2 regions of the Microbulbifer regidiadema genome follow, and region 2 is predicted to be linked to the other one. Evidence: predicted binding sites of a transcription regulator. Region 2 holds the regulator's gene; the other holds the start of a gene.
The links. Region 2 encodes LexA, which represses DNA repair genes until DNA is damaged. Its sites were predicted from a motif close to ACTGTNTNTANANACAGT; they were not measured.

Region 1 (7,401 bases), 190 kb from region 2:
CCGCTCAAATGTATTAAGCAGCAACTTTGCCTCTTTAAGGCTGAATAAGTACCTTCTGAGCGATTTGACTCCAGCCTTTACCCCAAGGGAGATAAGCTTTATTGCAACAGCGAAAGCGAGCTCCGATTTAAGGCAGGGCGTAAATGCTAGAAAGGCATTAAATATAGATCGGTGAGTTCTATGGAGTAGATCTTGTATTTGGGGGTTGTTGGTTGATATTTTCTCTGTCTTTTTTTCAAAGGTTTTTAGCTGATTGACATACTCTGAAAATAGCCTGAGGTTAAATACTACCGTGCGGTGCTCCTTATACTCGGCAATGATGGCGCTAAGCGTGTCACTAACCTTGCGTAAGGCGATGTAATCTGTTCTTGATAGGTCTGTGTAGGAGCTGGAGAGGTAGCTGATTGTATCTCTTCGCAGCTGGCAAAATTCAAACAGGTGCTGATCGTGCTTCTTTACTTCCAGAAGCTGATATATCTTGGCGAAAATGAAGACAAGAGCAATTGCCAGCAATATATAGAGCACTACTCAAACTCCTTTTCATTAGCCGGTCTTTTGGACGCAGCTTTCCTGGTGGGTGGAGAATAAGAGAAGGCATTATCCATCAGTTTCAGAAACCTGTCTCTGTATTCTTTATTATCGGCTGCAAGCCGATCAATTTCAACTTGACGATCTTTCAGGCGCCCGCTGTACATCCAGAAGAGCAGGTAATGCGCAAAGATGAAAAATATGACAAAGAGGCCGTTCTTGAGCCCCATACTCTGCACAAACTGGAGTATATCTTTAAGGATGTCAGCCATGTAGTCCCTTACTTCTGATTTTGACAGCTCCTTGCGTATTTTTAACTATTGAGACTCCTGGTTCAACTTGGTTTAAGTTTGTCCAGAGCTTTGACGCCAGCCTTTCACTACGGGATCTAGCTTGCTGACCAAGTGTTGCAGCTAAGGAGGGGGGGGAAGCGGGGGTGATCAGGGTGAACCCAAGCCTCTCTTTATTGTAAAAGGAATTGCTGGGTGCAGCCAGTATGCTTGCGGGAAATAAAAAAGGGGCTTACGTCATGTAACGTAAACCCCTTGAAGATGGCGCGCTCGGGAGGATTCGAACCTCCGACCGCCTGGTTCGTAGCCAGGTACTCTATCCAGCTGAGCTACGAGCGCGTCGTCGAGGTGGCGTAATTTATTCCCTTTCCGACCATTAGTCAATCTTTTTTTGAAACTTTTAACGATCGACCTGAATTTCTCAGATGGGGATAATAAAAAAGGCCTGCATCTTTCGATGCAGGCCTTTGTATGTGGCGCGCTCGGGAGGATTCGAACCTCCGACCGCCTGGTTCGTAGCCAGGTACTCTATCCAGCTGAGCTACGAGCGCGTTACAGGTGCGGATATTATAGATGGACCTGGTACAAGTCAACCTAAACAATAAAAAAATCCTTAAAAATCATTGGGTTGGCTAAAGATTGGGCACTTTGGAGGCATTTAGAGCAACCTGGACTTATTTAAGGCGATAGTTGAGTGCCCAGTTAATCCTGCCGACGGTTTAGAGAGGTTTGATTGTGTATGGGGCTCTGAATAATTTGTGATATCTCTGGCCTGTAGAGCACTTCTCAATCAACGCGGGGCTTTAGACCTTTTCAAAATGTTGCAACGTAGAGTGTGAGTCGCTCAGCAAGCCCGGCAGGGATATTACAGAATCATTCAGAGGCCCCTGGGCTAAGCCGTGAGGGGCTTGGTTCCTTTGCGCTCCCTGGTAAAGGGGGCTAGAAGTGAGTTTCTAGGGATAGGTTAAACCCATTAACCGCTATGATGTCGTTATCGATTCTCTTCCACTGAAGCCTGCCAGAAATGTTATCGGTAAAGTCATATTTGGCGCCGAGACCGTAGGTGAGGTCGAAGTCTTTTTCGCTGTATCTGTTAACCGGGCTTATAAGTGACCACCAGGTCGAAACTGGCCTGAATTCACTATCGACTCTGGTATAGGAGAGGCCCAGACTGGCACTGAGGGTCAGTTTTTCAAGCACAGGGTAGTGTGCGACACTGTTTAATTGGAAACTGCTGACCTCAAGTGTTTCATCGTCGTTGACGTAGATATAGCGGTATCCATCGGTTTCGTAATCATAAGAGTTAACCAGTGCGCGATATTCATCATTAGCACTATTGAAATGCTGATAGGCAGCTTCTACTGAGAAGTGCTGGTTAAACTGATAGCCGAGATAAATATTTATAGAGTTTGTTTGATCGCCGAAACGCTGCCCATCAAGGTAGTGATCAGATTGAGCTTTCTGCCCATCAAAGTCGTGGTAACCCATTCCGAAACCTACATAGAGCGGTTTTTCCTCTGCGGTAGAAATGCTGGAGATTGTCAGAGCTAGGGGGAGTAGTAATAGCTTGGAGATTTTCATACCGATTACTTCTATTCCGTTAAAAAGTTTGCTGTAGATATCTACCTGAAACGTAGTTATATTTTTTTAAATGGGATGGGTCAAGTGGTTTTAAATAATCTAAAGGTGTTTAGGTTAGCTTCTGGAACTATCGTGTGAGTAATAGTTAATTTCAAATGTTCGGTAGTGCCAGGATTAAAATTTTCTGTAAAAACCAAATTTCAAATATTGAGAGTTGCAAAGCTATCCAGAGGTCGATCGTTAAATAAAACTAAATGCTGCTGGATAGCTGTGGTAGCCGTCATAATCTCCTTTGCTGAGGGCCACTCCGTGGCTGCGTGCAATGGCATAAACCATACTTATGTGAAATAGCAAATTCGGCAGTATATATTGATGGATATATTGCGGCTGAGGAAGCGTTACCACGCTAAAGCCCGCTTTGTCCGCAATTGTTTTACTGTCATCTAGCTGTGTCACTTCGGGTAGGGTGTTCAGGTGATTGAGTGTTTTTTGAATGGTTTGAAGGATATCCTCTTTTTGAATCCCGCCTGTTTCAAAAGTGACCGTTGTTCTGTCAACCAGTGGGCAGTACCCGCGAAGGGCAAAATTGGTCGCAATTTTTGCGTTTTCCCCTAGGCAAAACATGTCCTGGGTCAGTTGTTTACTAAATAATTCCTGTGGGATTTTTTGGCTGATGAAAAATAGTTGGGAAAGAGGGTTTTTGATAAGCTGTTTGATAGATACTTGCATCAGAATAAGTCAGCAAAAATGTGAAGTTGGGGGATGGCGGTAATTGATAATACTTTGACCGCCATAGGCTTTATTTGTCCGAAATCAACAGTAACGGTAAAAATTTCACCGGGCCATCACTGCATCAGATACTGTGACAGGGTTTCCCAATCAAATCGACGAGCCTTGCCATCGCTAAATAAGATCTCTATGCGCTTATCCTCCCAGCCCAAAACCCTGCCATAGCCGAGTTTTTGGTGGCGCAGGCTTTCACCGGGTTCGGGTTTTCGTATTGGTGCGCGGGGTGCGCTGATATTGGGGTTGTAATCGCAGGCCTCTAAATAGTGGAGTGCCTGGCGTGATACTGGTACATCGGTATCGATTTTGTCTGGACGATCCCGCAGAGCATCTGCCATTAACTTACTTAGCGGGAGTTGCATTTCATTGATAAACAGAGAGGGCTGCGAAGCCTCGGGATCCTTTTTATCGGTATTTTCCGTGGGGGCCAATAAGAACAGCTTTGATTTTGCCCGGGTCATAGCGACATACATCAGGCGGCGCTCGCTTTCCAGGGAGGCGGGTGTAGAGAAGTCTCGCTGGGGTTGGTAGGGCATATTGTGCTGGGTGAGGCTCGGGATAATAACTTGCCCCCACTCCAGCCCCTTGGCCTGGTGCATCGTGGTTATTTGAATACCATCGACACGGGATTGCTCGCCCTCTCGATGTTGCCGCTGTAGTTCCTGCAGGTGTGCCAGGGCTTCTGCGGGGGATTGCTTCAGTGTGTCCAGATACTTGCAGAAGGCGATGATCGTCTGCTGTCTTTCCTCCCCCTGTTGACGAGTGAAGGCGTCATCAGCGATCCCACTGAGAAGCTCCAATTCGCCGATATGGCGGCGCAACAGTTCTCCAGCATGGCCCCGCCAGCTCTCAATCTGGGTGAGCAGGTCTGCCCGCTGGCGCAGGCGTTTGGCTTGGGGTTTGCTCAAGCCTTCTGGCAGCAGGGTAATTAACTGTTTGCCCCAGTCTTTATCCAGAGTGGCCAGGGTGGAACAAACGGGCTCCAAAACTTTGCGTGGAATGCGGACATGGGGGGCGGTCAGCCATTCATAAAGTCCTTGCTGGCGGCGTTTGGCCGAAAGTTCGGTAAAGCGGCCGGAGGCAATATTCAGACTCCAAAACAGTGGCCGCAACTCACGACGGGACAGTACGGTATTGCGGCTGGCGGATCGGTAGGGGATATTGTTGGCCAGTAGCGCCAGCTCAATAGGTGCTGCGATCGACCACAGTCGTACCAATACGGCAACGTCCCTGAGAGCCTGCCCCTGTTTTTGGTATCTGCGTAGGTGTTCTACCAGCCAGCGACCCTCTTTATCGGTTGTCACCTGCTCTATCTCTGTTTGTTGTTCCTCACTGGCGGATATGCAGAATATATCGGCGCGATCGCGATTGTTCTCAATAAAATGGTTGGCGGCTAGAGATAGCTGGTGGCCGTAACGAAAGGTGCGGCTCAGGTGGTAAATATTTGAGGGGGGGAAGTCCCTATCAAAAAGATTGAGTAGGAAATCCGGCTTGGAGCCGCGCCATTCATAAATCGTTTGGTCTGGATCACCGATAGCGATGACGTTGCCGGACTCCCCATTGAGAGCTCGCAGTAAAAAGTGTTGTATCTCATTGATATCCTGGTATTCGTCTACCAGGATATCTTCATAATAACCGCCGTACTGCTCGGCCATTTGCTCATCGGTGCTGAGCAGCATGGCGGGATCGTAAATCAGGTCGGCATAGGTCACGGCACTTTGGCTGCGGCGCCACGCTTCGAAAGTGCGAAATACCTGTAGAAAATACATAAACTCGTCGCCGAGTTTTAGCTCCTGAAATGCGCTTAGCTCCCCGGATAAAATGGTTTTGGCATAGTCGATAAAAAATTCTGCGGCTTCAATTTCAGACTGCTTGCGCGCGCGAATCTCCTCTAATTCGTGGGTAGGGGCACACTCTTCAATCGCTTTCCATATCTGTAATTGAATAGTGGCTTGTGGCAGGGGGGAGAGATTGGCGGCAGTAAGATGATTGTTGGCAATCATGCGTTGGTATAGGCGATACCCGACACTGTGGAAGGTGTGTACTGCCGGTATAGGGCCCTCGGCCAAGCCTTTCATGCGCCGATCAAAGTCCTCGCGCGCGCTGCGGTTGTACATCAATACCAGTAGTCGCTCGGGGGGGATGCCTGCATCCAGGCGATTCTTTATATAGTGCAGTAGGGCGGTGGTTTTGCCGGAGCCGGCAACGGCAATGATTTTAGCGTGACCGCCGCTGTGGTCTGCGATTGCCTGTTGCTCTGATGTGAGATTGTTGCCGCCCATCGCATTTTCACCCAAATACTGGATATTTTGCCAGTGTTTGGTGCCGCCTTACAAGTAGCGCCGCCTTTGGCCGGGGGATTCCAGGGGTAATCGGGGGCAGCAAAAGGGGGCTTGCCGATCAGCCCCGGGCTTACTTATTTCGCTGCTGTGGTGCGCTTGCTACCAAAGAGTTGGAATATGCTCATGCCTGTGAGCATAGCGAGAACAAATATCAAGGCTTTTGGCTGCCCGGCCCCGGCAGCGACAAGGGCCGGTCCCGGGCAGAGGCCGACCAATCCCCAGCCTGCGCCAAACAGAAGGCTGCCCAGCGCTAGGCGGCGATCGATCCGGCTTTTTGTGGGTAGATGGAGGGGCTGATTCCAGATAGATTTTCCACGCCTTGTGACCAAGTGGAACAGGGGTAGCCCCACAGCAATAGCGCTAAACATCACCAGTCCCAGAGATGGATCCCAGGCGCCAACAAGATCGAGGAAGCCCAGTACTTTTTCCGGGTTGGTCATGCCGGAGAGTAGTAGTCCCAGGCCAAAAATCAGTCCCGCGCAGAGTGCGCTGATATTGGTTTTCATCAGAATTGCCCCACCAGCAGGTGCCTTATTAGAAAAACGGTGGTGAAGCCCGCAGTCATAAATATTAGGGTGGCGGTTAGTGAGCGAATAGAGCGTCGGGATAGGCCGCAAACGCCGTGGCCGCTGGTGCAACCGGATGCCATTTGAGTACCCAGGCCCACGAGTAAACCGGCTGTAATTAAGCTGGGGTAATCTGCCTTAATATCAATGGTGGGCATTGCCGCAAAAACCTTCCAGGCAAAAGGGCTCATCAATAACCCGCCAATAAAGGCTAAGTGCCATAGGGTGTCTCGGCGGTGGTTAAGCAGGTTGCCAATAATGCCGGAAATACCTGCGATGCGACCATTAAAGGCGAGTAAAGTAGCACTGGCGAGGCCGATCAGTAGCCCCCCTGCGAGTGCGGAGCCTGGAGTGAAGGCGGCCCAATCGATAGTCATAGGGCTACTCCGCGCAGTAGAGTTGGTAGAGAGTTTGCAGCAGGGTCAGCACGCGCGGGTCTGCAACCCGGTAGTAGACGTTTTTTCCCTCTCGGCGTGTTTCGACCAAGCCCTCGCGGCGGAGGACCCCCAGCTGCTGGGACAGGCTTGGTTGGTGGATGCCCAGGCGCTCTTCCAGCTCGCCGACATTGAGTTCTTCCTGGCTAAGCTGACACAGCAGTAACAGGCGGTCCCGGTTGGCCAGGGAGCGCAGCATCATAGCCGCCTGGTTGGCGGAATCGCGCATTTTTGTAAGGTCGAGATGTTCAGTATCAGACATAGGGACTAAAACAGTTTACATAGTTACAATATATTGTTTTATATATTATCAGATTGTATATTGTTAGTGTAGCGAATACTGGAGGGCTGAAGATGCCTCAACAACAACACCCTGCGCAGGTGCAGCCATTCCTAGACCGGGAAACGGAGACCTGGAGCTATGTGGTGTACGACAGGGAAGGGGGTTCCGCCGCTGTAGTGGACTCTGTGCTCAATTTTGATGTGGCTTCCGGCCGTACCTGTAGCCGAAGTGCCGAAGAGCTGGTGTCTTTTATCCGGGATAAAGGCTTGACCCTGGAGTGGATACTGGAGACCCACGCCCATGCCGATCATTTGTCGGCCGCGCCATTTTTGCGGCAGAAGCTGGGGGGGCGAATAGGGATTGGCGAGCAGATTTGTCAGGTGCAGCAAATTTTCCGCGATGTATTCAATCTTGAGCGGGAGTTTCTGGCTGATGGCAGTCAGTTTGATCACCTCTTTAAGGACGGTGAGACTTTCCAGGTGGGGCAGCTGACAGCGAAAGTTATTTACAGTCCCGGTCACACCCCCGCAGATATGGCCTGGTTAATCGGCGACGCCCTGTTTGTTGGCGATACCCTATTTATGCCGGATG
Region 2 (7,401 bases):
ACGACAAAGGCGGCCAAGTTGCGCCTCGAGGTGAAAAAGCAGGCCGGTGAGGCTTTCCGCCCCACCAACGAAGAGCTGGCGATGAATGCTGCCAAGCAGCTGCAGTCCAGTGAGTTTGTCGTTTCAGCCCGCGACGACAAACCCACCAGTTCCAAGCCCGGCGCGCCATTTATTACTTCCACCTTGCAGCAGGCGGCCAGTAACCGTCTCGGCTTCAGCGTGAAGAAGACCATGACCCTGGCCCAGCGTTTGTATGAAGCCGGTCATATCACCTATATGCGTACTGACTCCACCAACCTCAGTAAAGAGGCAGTGGAATCTGCGCGGGATTATATTGGCGAGAATTACGGCGATAAATATCTGCCGCAAAGCCCTAACAGCTACAGCAGCAAAGAGGGCGCTCAAGAAGCGCACGAAGCGATTCGCCCATCCGATGTGCGTATCGCCCCGAATATGCTCTCCGGTGTCGAGCGGGACGCGGAGAGGCTGTACAACCTGATTTGGCAGCAGTTCGTGGCCTGCCAGATGACCCCAGCCCAGTTCACCTCCTCTTCAATTGTGGTCAGTGCCGGTGACTTTGAGTTGCGCGCACGGGGCCGGGTGATTCGATTTGACGGTTTCCTCAAAGTCGCTCCAGCGAGCGGCAAAAAGGATGAGGATCTACTGCTTCCGGATGTGAAGGTCGGGGATAAACTGTCCCTTCAGCAGCTGGACCCCAAACAGCACTTTACCAAGCCGCCGGCGCGCTTTAGCGAAGCGGCCCTGGTTAAAGAGCTGGAGAAGCGCGGCATCGGCCGCCCCTCCACCTACGCCTCCATTATTTCCACGATCCAGGATCGCGGTTATGTGCGTTTGGAGAACCGCCGTTTTTACGCCGAGAAAATGGGGGATATTGTCACCGACCGCCTCAGCGAAAGCTTTAAGAACCTGATGGATTACGGCTTTACTGCAAACCTGGAGGAATCTCTGGACGCAGTTGCCGATGGCGATAAGGGCTGGAAGCAACTGCTCGATGAGTTTTATCAGGACTTTTCCGGGCGTCTGGAAAAAGCCCAGTCTGCCGATGCGGGCATGCGCCGCAACACGCCGACCGATACCGATATCGAGTGCGGCAAGTGTGGCCGCCATATGCAGATTCGCACCGGTTCCACCGGGGTGTTCCTCGGCTGCTCCGGTTACGCACTGCCGCCCAAAGAGCGCTGTACCAATACCATGAACCTGGTATCGGGGGACGAAGCGGTCGATGCGGACAAGGACGAGGAAGCGGAATCCAGGCTGCTGCGCGAGAAGCGCCGCTGTGGCAAGTGCGGTACTGCCATGGATAGCTACTTGTTGGACGAGCAGCGCAAATTACATATTTGCGGCAATAACCCGGATTGCAGCGGCTACGAGATAGAGCAGGGCACCTTTAAAATTAAAGGGTACGATGGTCCGATTATCGAGTGTGATAAATGTGGCAGTGATATGCAGTTAAAGTCGGGCCGCTTTGGCAAGTACTTTGGCTGTACCAATGAGAGCTGTAAGAACACTCGCAAGCTGTTAAAAAATGGACAGCCGGCACCACCGAAAATGGACCCGGTTCCCATGCCGGAGCTGGCCTGTATCAAAGTGGAGGATCACTACATCCTGCGCGATGGTGCCTCGGGTCTGTTCCTGGCTGCCAGTCAGTTCCCCAAAAACCGCGAGACCCGGGCTCCGCTGGTCAAAGAGTTGCTGCCCCACCAGAGCGAAATCGATCCAAAATACAGCTTCCTATTTTCTGCGCCGACGCAGGACGATAGTGGCCGGGATACGGTGGTTCGATTCAGTCGTAAAACTCAGGAGCAATACGTTCAATCTGAGGAGGAAGGCAAGGCGACCGGTTGGCGTGCTTTTTACCGCGATGGCAGTTGGAAAGTAGAGGCCTCGACCAAGAGCACGGCTGCCAAGCGCAAGAAGCCTGCGACTAAAAAAGCAGCGGCAAAGAAGTAGGCCATGAGTAACCCCTACACCATCCATGTGACTTCGGCTCTGCGCAAGGGCCAGTTGCTGTTGCAGCAGCCGTGGGATATTCCCCTCCAGCGCGATGCGCTGGAGGAAGCGGCATTGATGCAGTTGTGCAAGGCCTACCGGGCCTTTCTCGCAGAGCAGGCCAGCCAGCTTCAGCTGGGGTTTGAGCCGGCTTCCCCGCAGTTGATTATCGATGCGCTGGGTGTCCAGGGGCGGGCCAGTGCTGAGGTCAATGAACTGGCAGGCCTGGTGGGCGATCCGCAAAGCTGGCTGTCCCATATGCTGCACGCCTGGCAGGAGCAGCAGAAAATATCTGCGGCTGCCGAGGAAAAGTCACAGCCGGTCAATTTAATACCGCTACACAATGAAGTCGCCGCGCCAGAATTTGCCCCCCTGTGCAAAGAGTCGCTGCTCGACTGGCATCGCTGCCTGAGCGAGCTGGTGGTGAGGCAGCGGGCCCATCTGGACGAGTGTTAAGTCATCTCCGAAGCCCCTGGGCAATTCACTGATCTTTTTGCGGGCCTTTAAGGCCCGTATTCTTCACTGCTTTCAGGTCGGCCCCTGTTTTTGTCGCAGGGGTTCGACACTGCTGCGCAGTTGTCTAAGTCCCAGCTTAAAAATGGGCCAGAGTATAAATTAATTGAGAACATCTCGGACTTGAGCGGGGCGAATGAAACTTCCCGCAAGCCTGTGGTACACTGGGCGCAAACTACTGTGCCGTGAAGGAAAAGCGAATGTCCTCCGAAACTTTTGAGATTATCGAGTTGGCTAATGGCGATGTAGCCTTGCGTCGTGCTGGCCACAAGGAGGACCCTTTGGTGAGCATCTCTTTTTCAGCAGAGAGCCTTCAGTTTTTGCAAAAGCACAAGGTTGCTGTAGCTCGGGCTATGCTGGAAGCGGGTATTGAAGCTGTGCAAAATCTGGACGATCTAGAGGTGGGCTACTTCGAGGAAGAAGAGTTGATGCCGGTAAATCACACCGTTCACTAATAGTAATGCCTGATAGCAGCATTGCATTAATGTCAGTGCTATTGGTTAAATCAGCAGCGGCCAGTGGCCGCTGTTGTTGTTTTTAGAGCGCCTTAAGGTGCTTGGCGAATCACACCGACAGCCAGCCCCTCAATCACAAAGTTCTTATCTCTCATATCGACCTGAATTAACTCAAAGTCATCATTTTCAGGAAGCAGCTGAACCGTTGCCTGATTACCCTTGCGGCGAAAACGCTTCACAGTAACCTCATCATCAATTCGGGCAACCACGATCTGTCCGTTGCGCACCTGTTCCGTTTTTTGTACGGCGAGTAAATCCCCATCGAGAATCCCGGCGTCGCGCATACTCATGCCGTGCACCCGCAGCAGGTAATCGGCCGGTGGGTGGAAAAAGCTGGCAGGCATGTCGCAGTAGTCCTCAATATGCTCAGCGGCGAGGACCGGGTGACCTGCGGCAACCCGTCCCACAATGGGTAGACCGGATTGATGGTCGGGGATACGTATTCCACGGGAGGCACCGGCAACCATCTCAATGGCGCCTTTTCTAGCGAGAGCTTTCAGGTGTTCCTCAGCGGCATTAGGTGAGCGAAAGCCTAGTTCCTGGGCGATTTCTGCCCGTGTTGGCGGGTAGCCTGTTTCATCCAGGTAGGCTTTGATCAGGTCGAGAACCTGAGTCTGACGAGCGGTGAGATTGGTCATAGTTTTACCTAGTTTTCTGTATTTATATACAGTTGCTGGAATTATATACAGATTTAATGTTCGCGCAATCCTCAGCTTTTAGTCTTTGTGAACTGCTACATTGAGAGAGAAAGTAAGGAAAGCAGAAAACGTTGAAAGAGCTGACAATAAGGGGGAAACGTAATGTTGGACGCAAAGATGCCGGAAGCTTGGAGGGTGCTTCGTATTCAGTCTGAGTTGGTCGATGGAATAGAGCGATTGATTGCGTTGGGCGGGGCTGTAACTGTGTTTGGAGGGGCGAGGTTTACAGAGGATAGTCCTGAGTACCAGCAGGGCGTGAAGTTGGGAGAGCTTCTCGCTGCGGAGGGAATACCGGTGATTACCGGCGGCGGGCCGGGTTTGATGGAGGCCTGTAACCGGGGTGCCTTTGCCCAGCCGGGCGCGTCGATTGGCTTAAATATAGAGCTGCCCTTTGAGCAGGCGGCGAATCCCTATCAAGATATCAGTTTGAATTTCCGCTACTTTTTTGTGCGCAAGTTTATATTTGTAAAGCACGCGCTCGGATTTGTCGGGCTCCCCGGCGGGTACGGCACGCTGGATGAGCTGTTTGAAGCACTCACCCTGGTACAAACCCAGAAAGTGCGGCGCTTCCCGATTGTATTGGTGGGTAAGCGCTACTGGAGTGGGCTCTACGACTGGCTGGTAGATACCGTTTTAGAGCGCAACTGCATCGATGCCGGTGATCTCGACCTCTTCCATCTTGTCGATAGTGTGGAGGAGGCTGCGGCTCTAATTATGAAATATATGCATGTGAAAGCATAAGCTCGCAAATAAACCGAACTAAAGCGGGGCTCTGAATTACTCCCGAACAACTCTGCGATCCTTCAACGGGTCGCTTTTCTTTTGCGGTATCCCCCAGCCTGCGATCTCTAAAGCACTAAAAAACACCCCCGCTCAAACTTTTACCTGGACTGCTCTCACACTTTAGCGCTAAGGGGGTCTGGGGGCGTTCGGCACTTTGACTGAGGCTGCGGGGCGCCTATCCAGTGGGCTCTGCGGCAGTGAGAATGTGCTACTCTGGCGGCGATTAAACGTATGTTTTAAATGGTGTTTGAGACTTATGAGTCAGACAGATACGGTCAGCCGGATACTCGATGCAGCGGAAGTGCTGTTTGCTGAACGAGGTTTTACTGAAACCTCTTTGAGAACGATCACGAGCACGGCGGGAGTGAATCTGGCCGCAGTTAACTATCATTTTGGCTCCAAAAAGGAATTGATACAGGCGGTATTCGAACGTTTCCTAACACCTTTCACCGATGCGCTGGAGGAAGAGCTGGATCGCCGTGTTGCCGAGGGGCAGTCCCTGGGGGTGGAGGAGCTGATCGAGTGCCTGTACCGGGTTGGCCTGGGAAGCCTGGGCTTGGAGGGGAAAGATCCGCAGCGGTTTATGCGCCTGCTGGGGTTGGCCTATACCCAGTTCCAGGGGCATCTGCGCCGATTTATCGTATCCCGATATGGGGATAGCTACCGCCGTTTTGCCGGCCTGTTGGCGGAAGCGCTGCCGGGGCTGGATCCGGAAACCTTCTACTGGCGCCTTTACTTTATGTTGGGCGCAACCATTTTTACACTGTCGAGCCACGATGCGATTGAGGCGATCCTGCGGGAAGACTTCGGTGCCGATAGTACGCTTTCCCAGACTCTTGAACGCCTGGTGCCTGCGGCTTCAGCCATGCTGAAGGTGGACAATCCGTGAGTGCGCTGCCAAAGCGATAAGGAATGTAATATGTCACTATCACTCGGACCGCTAATGGTGGATATCGAGGGACTCGAACTCAGCGAGGAAGATTGCGAGCTGCTCAGACACCCCATGGTGGGTGGGCTTATCTTTTTTGCCCGCAACTACCGGGACCGCCAGCAGCTTACCCAGCTGGTGAGATCGATCCGCGCGGTGCGCCCGGAAATCCTATTGGCAGTGGACCAGGAAGGGGGGCGGGTGCAGCGGTTTCGCGATGATTTTACCCGCATACCCTCCATGCAGGCCCTCGGCGCTGCGGCCAGTGGCCAGCAGCTGCAAGATGTGGGCTGGCTGTTGGCGGCGGAGTTGCTTGCTGTGGGCGTGGACTTCAGCTTTGCGCCGGTATTGGATGCGGACGACAGCCACAGTCGGGTAATTGGCGACCGCAGCTTCTGTCCCAACCCGGCCCGATTAACCGCACTGGCGCGCCCATTTATTCAGGGAATGCATGAGGCGGGCATGGCGACGACCGGAAAACACTTTCCGGGTCATGGTCATGTACTCGAGGACAGTCATGTAGAGCTGCCTGAGGACAAGCGCTCCCTGGAACAGGTTATGGCAACAGATGCGCTGCCCTTTATCGATTGCATTGCCACCCAAGAATTAAGCGCCGTGATGCCGGCTCATATTCGCTTTGTGAATATAGATAGCCAGCCGGTGGGTTTCTCGCGCTATTGGTTGCAGGATGTATTGCGGGGGCAGCTGGGCTTTACCGGGGTGATTTTCAGCGACGACTTGTCGATGGAGGGAGCCGGGGCTGCGGGTGGTTACGGTGACCGGATTCTTGCCGCCCTGCATGCGGGCTGTGACATGGGAATCGTCTGTAACAATCGGGTGGGTGCCTTTGAGGCCCTGGCAGCCCTGGAAACCTTTGTGCCCAAGCCGGAATCGAGCCACCGCCTGTCGGCTATGAGAGGCAGGCCCGTGATATCGTCCTGGGCAGATCTTGAAAAGAGTGCGCGTTGGCATAGAACCAGAGACTGGTTAGCTTCGATAATGCGCTGAGAAAATATTGTTGAATTTGTAGGGCCCCCGCTCGATGGGGCCTTATTGCAGCTATTGCTGATTGTTATTGAACGCGGAGGGGGTCAAGTGGAGTCCGTTGAGAGTGTGTTGTTGTCCTGGCTGGGTGAGAACCGGGTTTGGATAGTGTCAGTTTTCCTCATTGTACTTGTGTCTGGTGTGGCGGCTTGGCTGTTTGGCCGCTTTGTGCGGCGTATGATGATCAAAGCCGAGCAGACGGTTAATCCCTGGGATGATGCTTTGGTGGGAGCGCTGTCGCCCCCGGGGCAGGTGTTGGTCTGGCTGCTGGGCCTGAGTGTTGCGGCGCAGCGGGCTGGGAGCGCCACCGGCGCAGAGATATTCTCTCTGGCGACACCGATCCGGGAAATCGGCCTGATTCTGGTGATGGCCTGGTTTGCCTGGCGATTCTCCCGCAGTGTGGAGCATAATTTGTGCGATCCGCGCTATATGGGCAAGCCGATGGATGCCACTACGGTGCGGGCGATCGGCAAGCTGGTCAGAGCTTCAATTCTGATCACGGCGGGAATTGTGATCATGCAGTTCCTGGGCTACAGCGTTAGCGGCGTTTTGGCTTTTGGTGGCATTGGCGGCTTGGCGGTGGGCTTCGCGGCCAAGGACCTGCTGGCGAACTTCTTCGGTGGCCTGATGATCTACCTGGATCGGCCGTTTGCGGTGGGTGATTGGGTGCGCTCCCCAGACCGGGATATCGAGGGCACCGTAGAGGATATCGGTTGGCGCCTGACCAGAATACGCACCTTTGATATGCGCCCCGTTTATGTTCCCAATGGGGTCTTTACCCAGATCTCGGTAGAAAACCCCTCTCGAATGCTCAATCGAAGAATTTTCGAAACGATCGGTATTCGCTATGAGGATGCCCATCATATGGCGGCAATTGTGGCCGATGTTAAAACTATGTTACAGGAGCATC

Region 1: a site for LexA is predicted at 5,485-5,502, ahead of ACJJIK_RS00965 (ATP-dependent helicase). Genes of this name have one in related genera too.

What each region holds. Positions count from the first base shown of each region.
Region 1 covers NZ_CP174297.1:221,326-228,726, forward strand. The annotation lists gene ACJJIK_RS00935 (hypothetical protein) at 1-525, opposite strand, end outside; gene ACJJIK_RS00940 (hypothetical protein) at 525-800, opposite strand; tRNA gene ACJJIK_RS00945 (tRNA-Arg) at 1,081-1,157, opposite strand; tRNA gene ACJJIK_RS00950 (tRNA-Arg) at 1,293-1,369, opposite strand; gene ACJJIK_RS00955 (outer membrane beta-barrel protein) at 1,758-2,399, opposite strand; gene ACJJIK_RS00960 (DUF1993 family protein) at 2,640-3,128, opposite strand; gene ACJJIK_RS00965 (ATP-dependent helicase) at 3,245-5,467, opposite strand; gene ACJJIK_RS00970 (DUF6691 family protein) at 5,602-6,033, opposite strand; gene ACJJIK_RS00975 (YeeE/YedE family protein) at 6,033-6,470, opposite strand; gene ACJJIK_RS00980 (metalloregulator ArsR/SmtB family transcription factor) at 6,475-6,789, opposite strand; gene ACJJIK_RS00985 (MBL fold metallo-hydrolase) at 6,882-7,401, shown strand, end outside.
Region 2 covers NZ_CP174297.1:414,559-421,959, forward strand. The annotation lists gene topA (type I DNA topoisomerase) at 1-1,971, shown strand, start outside; gene ACJJIK_RS01745 (DUF6586 family protein) at 1,975-2,466, shown strand; gene ACJJIK_RS01750 (hypothetical protein) at 2,724-2,978, shown strand; gene lexA (transcriptional repressor LexA) at 3,071-3,676, opposite strand; gene ACJJIK_RS01760 (LOG family protein) at 3,839-4,477, shown strand; gene ACJJIK_RS01765 (TetR/AcrR family transcriptional regulator) at 4,776-5,408, shown strand; gene nagZ (beta-N-acetylhexosaminidase) at 5,439-6,455, shown strand; gene ACJJIK_RS01775 (mechanosensitive ion channel family protein) at 6,510-7,401, shown strand, end outside.